Regions from separate parts of the Salinicola sp. 4072 genome, predicted to be linked through region 1. Evidence: predicted binding sites of a transcription regulator. Region 1 holds the regulator's gene; the other holds the start of a gene.
What was found. The regulator FNR, encoded in region 1, switches genes on or off when oxygen is low (the NO sensors DNR and NnrR bind a similar motif). The targets are predictions, from matches to a motif close to TTGATNTANATCAA.

Region 1 (6,467 bases):
ACTGGAAGGCCGTCAGCAGCGCCAGGCCGGACAACAGCGCGACGCGCCTGCCGTGAAGACGCCGACACAGATCGACGACCAGCAACAGCGTACCGACGCCGGCCAGTGCCGTCGGAATCAGGAATCCCCAGCGCACGGAGCCGGTGAGCCAGATGCTCAGGGCCGAAGCCCACATGAACACCGGCGGTTTGTCGGGGTAGAGCTCGCCGCCGCGGTGCGGAAACCAGAATTGCCCGGTGCGCAGCATTTCCAGCGCATTCAGGGCAAAGCGCGGCTCGTCGGCCGGCCACGGATCGCGCAGGCCGATACCGATGCCCAGCAGCACCACGGTGAACAGCAGCAACAATAGCCAGGCACGCCGATAGCGTGCCTGTGATGGATCGGTCAGAAAGCGTCGCATGGAGAGAGTTTCCGTTCAGGAGTTCGAGACATCTTCCGGCGGGGCCGTCTGCCGCTTTTCACGCCGGATCAGCATCAGGTTACGCACGTAGATGATCAATCCGGCACCTTGGCCGGCGATGAATACCGGATCGCGCCGATAGATCGCGTAGGCCAGCAGCGTGGCACCGCCGCCCAGGCTGAAGAACCAGAATGCGACCGGGATGATGCTGCGCCTGGCGCGCTCGCTGGCGAGCCATTGAATGATGAAACGCGCCGAGAACAGCGCCTGGCCGATGAAGCCGATGGTCACCCACAGCCATTCCTGATTCATGGCGCCGGCTCCACGTCGTTCGACTCCGTGCGGTTTTCGACGGGCGCCGGACCGGGCTGGATCGAGTCGGCGATGACTGCCGGCAGCCGGCTTCGTCGCCGCAGCCAGATCACGCCGACCATGTCCACCAGGCCGACCCATAGCCGGTTGTTGAGGCCGTAATGCGACTTTCCCGCGCCGCGCGGACGGTGATTGACGGGGACCGAGACGCACTCGCCGCCTTGGGCGCGTACCAGCGCCGGCAGGAAACGGTGCATGTGATCGAAATAGGGCAACGACAGGAAGGCGTCGCGGCGCACCACCTTGAGGCCGCATCCGGTGTCGGGCGTCGCGTCGTTGAGCAGCGCAGAGCGAACCCGGTTGGCGACCCTGGACGAGACGCGCTTGATCCAGTCGTCCCGGCGGTTGGTGCGATGGCCGGCGACGAGTGTCACGTCGCCACGCTGGGCGCGTTCGAACAGCCTGGGCAGGTCGGCCGGATCGTTCTGGCCGTCGCCATCCAGCGTGCCCAGCCAGGTGCCGCGGGCCGCCCAGGCCGCCTGCCAGACCGAGGTGCTCTGCCCGGCGCTCCGTGCATGCCGCAGCGGGCGCAGGCGGGCATCCTTCTCCGCACGCTGTCTCAGCAGTTCCCAGGTGCCGTCCGTCGAGGCATCGTCGACCACGATCACCTCGTGGTCGATATCGGCGAGCGCCAGACTGATTTCATCGAGCAGGCGGGGGAGATTGCCGGCTTCATCCTTGGCCGGTATCAGGATCGAGAGCAGGGGTGGCGGAACGGATGACAGGAGGGAGGATTGGAGAGAGGAATGCATCAATGACAATTTTCCTGGCAATGGGACCGGTAAGCGCGGTCCGCCCTGTAACATTCAACGGCGTTGCTGACAGAACGCTTCTTCATGCGCAATGAGCACACTCCCGCTTGATGAAATGGGCTTGATGAAGCGTCGCTTGCGGCCTTCATGAAACTCTTGTCTGTAAAAATAAACCAGACGCGGACCGACCGCAGTGCGGGAGCCAATATGGTGGGCAATGGTCGCGTTTCAGACTTAAAGAAAGCTTAAGGGGCTCGATATCTCAAGGGGCTCGATATCCCCTGGCCGGATACCGCGGTGCGCTGCGCGGAATGTCACCGCAGGATCAGTGCTGGTGGATGACGGCGGGTCTGGCTCGGCAGTGAGAGGTCTGGGAGCGCTGATATAGGGCCTCGGGCTGCAGAATGCGAAGCTCCCGGCCGTCGAGCGCTATCAGCGACTGCTGCTGCAACCGGCCGAGAATGCGGCTCACCGTTTCGAGAGCGAGCCCCAGGTAATTGCCGATATCGGTGCGGGACATCGGCAGGCGGAAGCGCTCGGGGGAGTAGCCGTAACGCTCGAAACGTCGTGCCAGATCCAGGAGAAAGCTCGCCATCCGTTCGTCGGCGCTTTTGCAGGTCAACAACCGGATCAGGCGATGTTCGTCACCCATGATGCGGCTCATGCTGCGATAGAGCTGATTGCGCAACTCCGGCATTCGCTCGGCGAGGGCGTCCAGCTGATGAAAGGGAATTTCGCAGGCCGTCGAGCGTTCCAGGGCGATGATGAATCCCGCGTGGCTTCCTTCCTCGATGCTTTCCAGGCCCATCAGCTCGCCCGGCAGATGGAAGTGGCTGATCTGTTCCTCGCCATCCTGATCGAGCACGACCTGCTTGAAGCTGCCGGAGCGAACCGCAAAGATCTGCGTGAACGGCTCCCCCTGGCGGCAGAGCACTTCGCCACGCACCAGCGGCGCTCGCCGCCTGATGATGGCATCGAAATCTTCCATGGCCTGCGTGTTCAGAGCCAGGGGCAAACACAACGAACTGAGGCTGCAAGTACGACAGTGAGTGCCGGGACCGGGGCGGCAGGGGCCACCAATGGGTGATACGGACATGACGCCACCCCTCGCTTCGTGACTTGTCGATGTTATCAAGTCTGGCCTTGTGACAGGGAACAACGGCTTGTGCGAACGTGATGCGTAACGGCGGTAGTAGAGCGAGAAAAGACCGGGAATTCAACAGTGATGATGTAAGCAGGCTGTCGCCGCGAGCGGGGTTTCTTTACATTCGGTAAAACCGGGTGGCTACGGGACGTTCGTTGTTCGATCAGGCGCCTTGGTCGTCGTCATCGTTCATCTCCCGGCCTGCCTTTTACACCCGCCGGCAGCGCGCGGAATTGATCCCGGTCAAGCCGTGGCACCGAACAGCGGTATACCTTCCGACAGGTGGCTATCCACATCCTCCGGGGCGACCATCGACCCGACAATGGCGGCGTTCCGTATCGAGCATATCGGTTCGGCAGTGAAGGAGCATGCACCGTGACATCACCGTACGAACTGCCTGGGGCGGCCATCGAGGGCTTCGATACCTTGGTCGAGCTGGCACTGGATCTGAGCGGGACGTGGAAGCATGCCACCGACAGGATCTGGCGGGAGCTGGATACCACCCTCTGGAACCTGACACACAACCCCTGGGCGGTGCTGCAGGCGGTATCGCGCGAGAAGCTCGCCCGGACGCTGGCCGATCCGGAATTTCGAAACCGACTGGAGCAGCTGGCACGCCGCGATCGCGAGCAGCACGGTCTTCCCAGCTGGTTCGAGCAGAGTCACCCCAGGGCGCCTTTCACCGCTGTGGCCTACTTCAGCATGGAGTTCATGGTCAGCGAAGCACTGCCGATCTATTCCGGCGGGCTGGGTAACGTGGCCGGCGATCATCTCAAGGCAGCAAGTGATCTCGGCGTTCCCATCATCGGTATCGGACTGCTCTATCAGCAGGGCTATTTTCGCCAGCTGATCGACAGCGACGGTAGGCAACACGCGCTGTATCCCTACAACGACCCCGGGCAGCTGCCCATCACGCCGCTGCGCACCGCGAATGGCGAATGGCTGCGCCTGCAAATCGTGCTGCCGGGCTACTCGGTATGGCTGCGGGCCTGGCAGGCCCGCATCGGGCGGGTGACGCTCTACCTGCTGGACAGCAACGACATCGCCAATTATCCCGCCCATCGCGGCATCACCAGCGAACTCTATGGCGGCGATGCCGAGCTCCGGCTCAAGCAGGAGATGGTGCTGGGCATCGGCGGTTGGCGCTTGCTCGAAGCCCTCGAGCTGCATCCGCAGGTCTGTCATCTCAACGAGGGCCATGCGGCGCTGGTCGTGCTGGAGCGGGCGCGCAGCTACATGCAGTGCACCGGCACCGACTTCGAGACCGCACTGACCATTACCCGCGCCGGCAATCTCTTCACCACCCATACCGCGGTCGCCGCCGGCTTCGACCGGTTTCCCCCCGCGCTGATCGCGCAGTACCTGCAGCACTACGCCGAAGAGAAATTGAAGATTCCGCTGGCCGATCTGCTGGCGCTGGGGCGTAGCCGCTCGGGGGAGAATGACGAGCCCTTCAACATGGCGTGGCTCGCCTGCCGGGGCAGCGGCTTCATCAATGGTGTCAGCCAGCTGCATGCCAGGGTCAGCCGTCACATTTTCCAGCCGCTGTTTCCCCGTTGGCCGACGCCGGAGCTGCCCATCGCTCACGTCACCAATGGCGTCCACATGCCGAGCTGGGATTCGGCGCCGGCCGACGCGCTCTGGACCCGAGCCTGCGGAAAGGAGCGCTGGCTGGGGTGCAGCGAGCCGCTGGCGATGAGCATCCGTCACCTCGATGATGCCACCCTGTGGCAGTTTCGGACCGAGGCCAACCGGGAGCTCGTCGAGCAGCTTCGTGAGCGCCTGGCACACCAGCTGGCGACGGCTGGCGCAACGCCGGAGGCCATCGAGAGCGCCCGGCAGGTGTTCGAACCGCGGATCATGATACTGGGCTTCGCCCGACGCTTTGCGACCTACAAGCGCCCCAACCTGCTGCTTCACGATCCGCAGCGCCTGAAGGCGTTGCTGACCCACCCCGAACGCCCGATGCAACTGGTGCTGGCCGGCAAGGCACATCCGGCGGACAGGACGGGGCAGGCGTTGATCCAGCAGTGGGTGCGGTTCATTCGGGAGGAGAATGTCGGCCATCGGGTGGTGTTCCTGGCCGATTACAACATGCAGCTCACCGAACAGCTGGTGCAGGGCGTCGACGTGTGGCTCAACACCCCGCGGCGACCGTGGGAGGCCTGTGGCACCAGCGGCATGAAGGTGCTGGTCAACGGTGGCCTCAATCTCTCCGAGCTGGATGGCTGGTGGGCCGAGGCGTACGCCCCCGAGGTGGGATGGGCGCTGGGCGACGGCCGCGAGCACACGGACGACCCCGGCTACGATGCTCAGGAGGCCGAAGCGCTTTATCACCTGCTCGAGCACGAGGTGCTGCCCGCCTTCTATACCCGCGACGAAGCGGACATCCCGGTGGACTGGGTGGCACGCATGCGCGAGAGCATGGCACGGCTGACGCCGCTGTATTCCACCAACCGATCGCTTCCCCAGTATGTCGAGCGGTACTACATTCCCCTGGCCGAGGCCTGGCGTGACCGGGCAGCCAATGACGGTGCCCGAGGGCACCGGATCGTGAATCGTCGCCGGCAACTGGATCGGTACTGGTCCGAAGTCGCCTTCGAATCGGTGGAGACGGAAAGCGATGGTCATCAGCATCGATTCCGGGCACGCGTCCGGCTGGGCGAGCTCACTCCAGAGGCGCTTCTGGTCGAGCTCTATGCCGATGGCGTCAGTGGAAGAGCCGCGATTTGTCAGCCGATGATCCAGAACGTGGACTTTTCTCGCAGCGGCGAGGCGATCTACGAAACCCGGATCACCAGTTACCGGCCGGTGACCGATTTTACCGTGCGGCTGCGTCCTGCACCCATCGACCTGATCAGTATCCTCGAAGAACCCCGGGTACTGTGGCAGGGCGGCTAGGCTTTGTCTGAAAACTGCCTGCGCTCGGCCATACGGCGTTAAAAATCGGCTCAAAGTACTCATTTACACCGCGTAAACTCCGTCTTTTCACCGATTTTTGCCTTGTCTGACCTTCGCTCGACGACTCTTCAGACAAAACCTAGGGAATTCGGATAGAAAAGAAGCGATGAAATGCCCGGCTCATCGCTTGATGGCGTTGCGATAGGGCGTTGCGATAGAGCCGGGCCGACCGTCATGGCGTGATGGCGACCTTCAACACCCCGTCACGCTGGTGCGCGAACAGGTCGTAGGCCTCGACGATGTCGTCCAGGGCATAGCGGTGGGTGACCAGCGAGGCGGTATCGATCCGGCCAGCCTTGACGACGTCGAGCAGCCGGCGCATGCGCTCCTTCCCGCCCGGGCACAGGGACGTGACGATGCGATGATCGCCGAGACCGGCGCAGAAGGCGTCGAGCGGAATGGTCAGATCCCCGGAATAGACGCCGAGACTGGAGAGCGTGCCGCCGGGCTTGAGCACCCGCAGGGCGGCCTCGAAGGTGGTCTGGGTGCCCAGCGCCTCGATGGCGGCATCGACGCCACGACCGCCGGTCAGGCGAAGGATTTCGCTGATGATATCGACCTGGTGGAAGTTCAGGGTGATGTCGGCGCCCATGTGGCGAGAGATATCCAGCCGCTGATCGATACCGTCGACGACGATGATGCAGCTGGCGCCGCGCAGCCGGGCGCCGGCAGTAGCGCAGAGTCCGATCGGGCCCTGGGCGAAGATCGCGACGGTATCCCCGATGCCGATATTGGCGCTTTCGGCCCCGACGAAGCCGGTCGACATGATGTCGGGACACATCAGCACCTGTTCGTCGCTGAGCCCGTCCGGAATCGGGGCCAGATTGGCCTGGGCATC
Region 2 (6,467 bases), on a different contig from region 1:
GCTGGTGGTGTCGAGATCCTCGGACAGCAACCCCTGGGCGTTGCGGCACTCGAGCATGTTCTCGAACAGGCGGCGCGCCTCGTCACGGCGGCCGATCGCCCAGAGCGCGTCGATGTACCAGAAGGTGCAGATGTTGAAGGCATTCTCGGGGTGTCCGAAGTCGTCGGCGGCGGCGTAACGGAACAGGTGATCGCCGCGGCGCAGCTCGGCCTCGATGGCGCCGACCGTGCTGATGAAGCGCGGGTCGTCGGCGGCGAGGAAGTCGAGCTCGTGCATCAGCAGCAGGCTGGCATCCATGGTGTCGCCGCCGAAGCTCTCGGTGAACGCCTGGCGCGACTCGCTCCAAGCCTCCCGGCAGATCACGTCATGCATGCGGTCGGCCTGATGGCGCCAGCGGGTCGCGTCCTCGTCGAGCCCGAGCTGTGCCGCGATGCGGGCGAGCCGGTCGCAGGCGGCCCAGCACATGATCGCCGAGTAGGTGTGCACCCGGGCGCGGCCGCGATATTCCCAGATGCCGGCGTCGGGCTTGTCGAACAGCCGTGCGGCCTGCTCGCCGAGAATCGACAGGCGGCGGAACAGTGCCTCGTCGCCGGGGCGTGCCAGGCGCTCGTCGAAGAATGCCTGGTTGGCGGCCAGCACCACGGCGCCATAGACGTCGTGCTGTACCTGATGGTAGGCGGCGTTGCCGACCCGTACCGGCCCCATGCCGCGGTAGCCGGCGAGTCCGCTGACCTCGTACTCCTCGATGCGTGCCTCGCCGCCGATCCCGTAGAGCGGTTGCAGCTCGTGCTCGGCGGCGCCGACCACCAGGTTGATGATGTAGTTGAGGTAATTCTCCATGGTCGCGGTGGCGCCCAGGCGGTTGAGGGCATGGACCACGAAGTAGGCGTCGCGCAGCCAGCAGTAGCGATAGTCCCAGTTGCGCTGGGTATCGGCGGCCTCGGGGATCGAGGTGGTCATCGCGGCGATCACCGCGCCGGTATCCTCGAAGGTGCTGAGCTTGAGGGTGGTGGCGGCGCGGATCACCGCGCTCTGCCACTCGAAGGGGATGGCCAGGCCGCGCGCCCATTCCTGCCAATAGATGGTGGTCTGGGTCTCGAAGCGCTGGCACATGGCGGTGACGGACTCGGTGACGCTCTCGTCGGGGCCGAGTGCGAAGTTGAGCTCGCCCTCGAGGACGATCGGCGACTCCTGCAGCACGTGGGTGATCGAGGCGTCGGTGGTCAGCCGGGTCACCCGGCCCTGGCCGATGTAACGGATGTGATGGCTGCCGTGGGTGGTCTCGGGGGTGCGTTCGCCGTAGGCGGTGGTCGGACGCAACCGGATGCGAATCACCGGCGTGCCGGCCAGGCACTGCACGCGGCGTATCAGGGCTTCGGGACGGAAGGTCCGGTCGTAGAGGCGAAAGCGCGGGCAGAAGTCGGTAATGCGGATACGGCCGCCGAACTTGTCGGTGAGCTCGGTGCACAGGATGGCGGTGTTGCGCTGGTAGTACTGGCGGCTGGCGACCTGGTCCTGCAGTTCGATGGCGAAGTAGCCGCGGTCGGTGGTGTCCATCAGGCGCGAGAAGAAGGGGTCGCCATCGAAGCGGGGCAGGCAACACCAGACGATCCGGCCATCGGCATCGATCAGGGCGCCGATCTGGCAGTTGCCGATGAGGCCGAGTTCCAGGGAGGGGGATCGCGAGTCGGTCGACGCGCTCAGGTCGAACGGGATGGCAGACTCTCCAACCATGTCAGTACCTCCTGTACCGATTCCAGATAATAGGTTGCGACGGTCTCGCTTCCGCCGCCGACGCGCACGCTGAGCCCGTCACGAGCGTTGACCTCGCGAAAGGCGTCCTCGTCGGTGACGTCGTCGCCGACGAACACCGGGCGGCGGCCACGGAAGACCGGATCGTCGAGCAGCCGCTCGACCGCCGTGCCCTTGTGCACGCCGGCTGGACGCAGTTCGATGACGTACTTGCCGGCGATGGTCTCGAAGGTCTCGCCTAGGGTGTCCCGCCACTCGTCCATGAACCGGCGGCAGGCCTCGGCGCGATCGGGCGCGCCACGGTAGTGAAGGGCCAGCGAGACGCGCTTGTCCTCGTAGTGCAGGCCGGTGTGTTCGGCGACGAAGGTGGCCAGGGCGTCGCGGCAGGCGGCCAATCGTTCGGGGCGCTCGATGGCGCTGTGGTAGGCGCCTTTGGCGTCGCGCCACTCCAGCCCGTGAACGCCGGCCAGGGGCAGGGTGAGCGGGGCGAGCAGGCGCTCGAGCTCGGCGACCGGACGGCCGCTGACGATCGCCACGGCGCCGTCGAGCTCGCGATCGAGCGTGGCGATCAGGTGGCGCAGCGGCGCCGAGACGGTGGTGTCGCGGGGATGGTCGACGAGTGGCACCAGGGTGCCATCGAAGTCGAGGAACAATGCCCAGTCGTGGCGCGGCGGGGGAGGCGGTGGCGTGGAATCGGGCATCGTCTCGTCGCTGGCGTCTCGTTGGTGGCTCGCGGAACGAAGAAGCGGCACCGGCCGGCGCCGCGTCTTTCATCATACCCTTTGGCAGGGGGCTGGCAAGGGGGCTGGCCGGGTTCAGGTATCCCGGTCGGGGGCGGGCGGCTGGAAGGCGCGCTTGTCGTCGGGCAGGCGCACCCGGTCGCCGAGAGATAGGTCGCCGAGGGTCTTCAGTCGCTCGCCGCTGGCCGGGTCGATCAGCGCGACCACCTCGCCGATGCTGGTGGCATCGCGATAGGCCTCGACCCGGATACGCACCGTTGCACCACGATAGCGGCCGGTGAGTATGCTGCCGGGATGGGGTTCACCGTAGTCGTTGGGGTCCTTGGCATAGTGGGCGGAGACGCTGGTGTCGCCCGGTGCGTCCCATTCGATGTGCTTGTGCATCGCGATTCCTTTGCGGGCAGCGGGTTTGCCTTCACAGCGTAGCGCGTGCGGCGGGCGACGCCTACAGGCGGGCTGGCCGTGCCGCCCGCCGGGGCGCTCAGAAGCGATAGCTGAGCCCGCCCATGACCACCACCGGGTCGATCTCGACGTCGGCGTCGTAGTCGGTGCCGGCGACCGTGGCGGTGGCGTCGCTGTCGATATCGAGATACCAGGCGGCGGCGTTGAGCGCCCAGTGGTCATTGATCAGCAGGTCGACACCGACCTGGGCGGCGGCCCCCCAGGAGTCGTCGAGGTCGAGGCTGCCGACGTCGAGCTCCTCGTCGGAGAAGTGGGTGTAGTTGATGCCGGCGCCGACGTAGGGCTGAACGCGGGCATCGCTGCCGCCCAGCGGGTAGTACTGCAGCGTCAGGGTCGGCGGCAGGTGCTTGGTGGAGGCCAGGTTGTCGCCGTTCAGCGCGATATCGTGCTTGAAGGGCTCGGCGGCCAGCAGCTCGATGCCGAGCTTGTCGGTGAAGCGGTAGCCGAGGGTGAAGGCGAAGCCGCTGTCGTCACCGACGTCGACATCCATGTTCAGGTCGTCGAATTCACCGTTGTCGCTCTTGGGCTCGACCTTGGCGACGCCGAAGCGGGTGAACAGGTCGCCCTGGCCATAAGCGAGCGCAGACGCGCTGGACACCAGGCCGGTGGCGAGCAGGGCGGCGGAAAGCAGGATAGAAGAACGCATCTCGAAATCTCCCGGGCTGTGGTGAGTCCTATGCCGCGCGACGAAGCGCATCGGCATGGGAAAGCGTGCTCACGATAGCGTCACGGGCGGGCCGGGAATTTGCTCCAGGACAAGTCCCGGGACGGTCGTCTCGCGGGCAAGGGGGTGGATGCGACCTGGATCAAGAAAAACGAACCCGCCAGGAGTGGCGGGTCCGCGAAAGGGCCTCGACAGCGGTTACTTCTTCTTGGCGCGCTTGCGCTCGTTCTCGGTGAGGTGTTTCTTGCGCAGGCGGATATGGTTGGGGGTGACCTCGACCAGCTCGTCGTCGTCGAGGAACTCGATCGCCTGCTCGAGGGTGAAACGGACCGGCGGGGTGAGGACGAGGTTCTCGTCGTTGCCGGAGGCGCGCATGTTGTCGAGCTTCTTGGCCTTGGTGGGGTTGACCACCATGTCGTCGGCGCGGTTGTTGATACCGACCAGCATGCCTTCGTAGACCTCGGTGCCGTGATCGATGATCAGCTTACCGCGGTCCTGCAGCGCGTAGAGCGCGTAGGCCAGCGCCTTGCCGGAAACCATCGATACCAGGACGCCATTGCGCCGCTGCACGGCGGCATCGGGCTTGAGCGGGCCGTAGTGGTCGAAACGGCTGGTGAGGATGCCGGTGCCCGAGGTCAGGGTGAGGAACTGGCCACGGAAACCGATCAGCCCGCGGGCGGGGATGATGAAGTCCAGACGCACACGGCCCTTGCCGTCGGGGTTCATGTTGGTCAGCTCGCCCTTGCGGTAGCCGAGCTCTTCCATGACCGCGCCCTGATGCTGCTCCTCGCAGTCGATGATCACCTCTTCGTACGGCTCCTGCTTCTCGCCGTCGATCTCCTTGATGATCACTTCGGGGCGGCCCACGGCGAGTTCGTAGCCCTCGCGGCGCATGGTCTCGATCAGCACCGACAGGTGCAGTTCGCCGCGCCCGGAAACCTTGAACTTCTCGGCCGACTCGCCCTGCTCGACGCGCAGCGCGACGTTGTGGATCAGCTCCTGGTCGAGGCGATCCTTGATGTTGCGGCTGGTGACGTACTTGCCGTCCTTGCCGGCGAACGGCGAGTCGTTGACCTGGAAGGTCATCGACACCGTGGGCTCGTCGACGGTCAGGGGCGGCAGCGCCTCGACGGCATTGGGGTCGCACAGGGTATCGGAGATCGCCAGGTCCTCGATGCCGGTGATGCAGATGATGTCGCCGGCGGTGGCTTCCTCGGTCTGCACGCGCTCGAGGCCCATGTGGGTCATCACCTGGCCGATCTTGCCACGGCGGCTCTTGCCTTCCTTAGTGACAACGGTGACCTGCTGATTGGGCTTGACGCTACCGCGGGTGATGCGGCCCAGGCCGATGACGCCGACGTAGCTGGAGTAGTCGAGCGCCGAGATCTGCATCTGGAAGGGCGCGTCGAGCTCGACCCTGGGCGGCTCGACGATGTCGACGATCGACCGGAACATCGGCGTCATGTCCTCGGCGAGCTCCTCCGGTTCGGGACCGGCGATGCCGTTGAGCGCCGAGCAGTAGATGATCGGGAAGTCGAGCTGCTCGTCGGAGGCACCGAGGTTGTCGAACAGGTCGAAGATCTGGTCGATCACCCAGTCGGGGCGCGCGCCGGGGCGGTCGATCTTGTTGACCACGACGATCGGCTTGAGGCCCTGGTCGAAGGCCTTCTGGGTGACGAAGCGGGTCTGCGGCATCGGGCCGTCGACGGCATCGACCAGCAGCAGGACCGAGTCGACCATCGACATTACGCGCTCCACCTCGCCGCCGAAGTCGGCGTGCCCCGGCGTGTCGACGATGTTGATGTGGTAGACCTCGTCGTCGTCGGGTGCCTGCCAGCGGATCGCCGTGTTCTTGGCCAGGATGGTGATGCCGCGTTCCTTTTCCTGGTCGTTGGAGTCCATGATGCGCTCCTGCCCCTCGGCCTTGCGGTCCAGGGTGCCGGACTGGCTCAGGAGCTTGTCGACCAGTGTCGTCTTGCCATGGTCGACGTGGGCGATAATGGCAATGTTCCTAATGCTCTCGATGCGAGCGTTAGAGGCGTTGTCACTCATGGGGCGGTTTCCATCGTAAAATGTGTGCGCCCATGTCTAGGGGCTGTTGACGTTTCAGCGCGAACCGCGTTGCTGGGTCAAATGGCGCCAGGCCAGGCGCGGGATGCAGAGAAGGATGGTTCCCTTTTCCAATCCCGCAACGCCGCATGGCGCCATTTGCCGCGCAACCCGAAGGGCCGGGCCAATTTTTGCACGTTGCTGCGTTATTCGTCGTGCATTTGGGATGACCAAACTGCGCTCCTCACGCCTTGCCCCGCACAAAAACTGGCTCCGGCGCGGCCGTGCATGAAACGCCGACAGCCCCTAAGTCGATGATCCACGCTCTGCGCTGGATCGACGAGTCCCCTGGGCACTGAGTAGGAGGGTCGGGCGCGCATTGTACAGGCAAGCGCGCGACACTGGCTACTTTAGTCTATCGACGTAGCGCAAGATCTTTTTTCACGGCGATCCTGCGGGCGCGAGAGAAGGTCGTTTGCCCCGGACCCGGTTCTGGCGCGCCTTTTATTGTCATCACAACTAGCTGAAAAATAGCGGTTTTTATTCTTGCGAGGATCCCGTGGAAGACGCTGAGCAGATAGGCGAGTGGGTTCGTGCCGACGTCTGGCGCATGGAGGCGCTGCGCCAGGCGCGGTCGTTGTGCCTGCCCGACTGGTGCCTGGCCGCCGGCTTCGTGCGCAATCTGGTCTGGGACCGCCTGCACGGCTATTCGCCATCCACGCCGCTGAACGATATCGATCTGATCTATTTCGATCCGGCCTATTTCGATTCGGTCCATGCCGGCAAGCGCGCCGATCGCA

Region 2: a site for FNR is predicted at 3,700-3,713, ahead of R3F72_RS16285 (OmpW/AlkL family protein). Genes of this name have one in related genera too.

The regions. Positions count from the first base shown of each region.
Region 1 covers NZ_JAXOVV010000008.1:88,693-95,159, forward strand. The annotation lists gene R3F72_RS07920 (ArnT family glycosyltransferase) at 1-400, opposite strand, end outside; gene R3F72_RS07925 (lipid-A-disaccharide synthase N-terminal domain-containing protein) at 416-712, opposite strand; gene R3F72_RS07930 (glycosyltransferase family 2 protein) at 709-1,524, opposite strand; gene fnr (fumarate/nitrate reduction transcriptional regulator Fnr) at 1,850-2,620, opposite strand; gene glgP (alpha-glucan family phosphorylase) at 3,044-5,569, shown strand; gene R3F72_RS07945 (NAD(P)-dependent alcohol dehydrogenase) at 5,802-6,467, opposite strand, start outside.
Region 2 covers NZ_JAXOVV010000030.1:15,741-22,207, forward strand. The annotation lists gene R3F72_RS16270 (glycoside hydrolase family 15 protein) at 1-1,734, opposite strand, end outside; gene otsB (trehalose-phosphatase) at 1,701-2,453, opposite strand; gene R3F72_RS16280 (hypothetical protein) at 2,568-2,876, opposite strand; gene R3F72_RS16285 (OmpW/AlkL family protein) at 2,974-3,600, opposite strand; gene typA (translational GTPase TypA) at 3,817-5,670, opposite strand; gene R3F72_RS16295 (nucleotidyltransferase family protein) at 6,227-6,467, shown strand, end outside.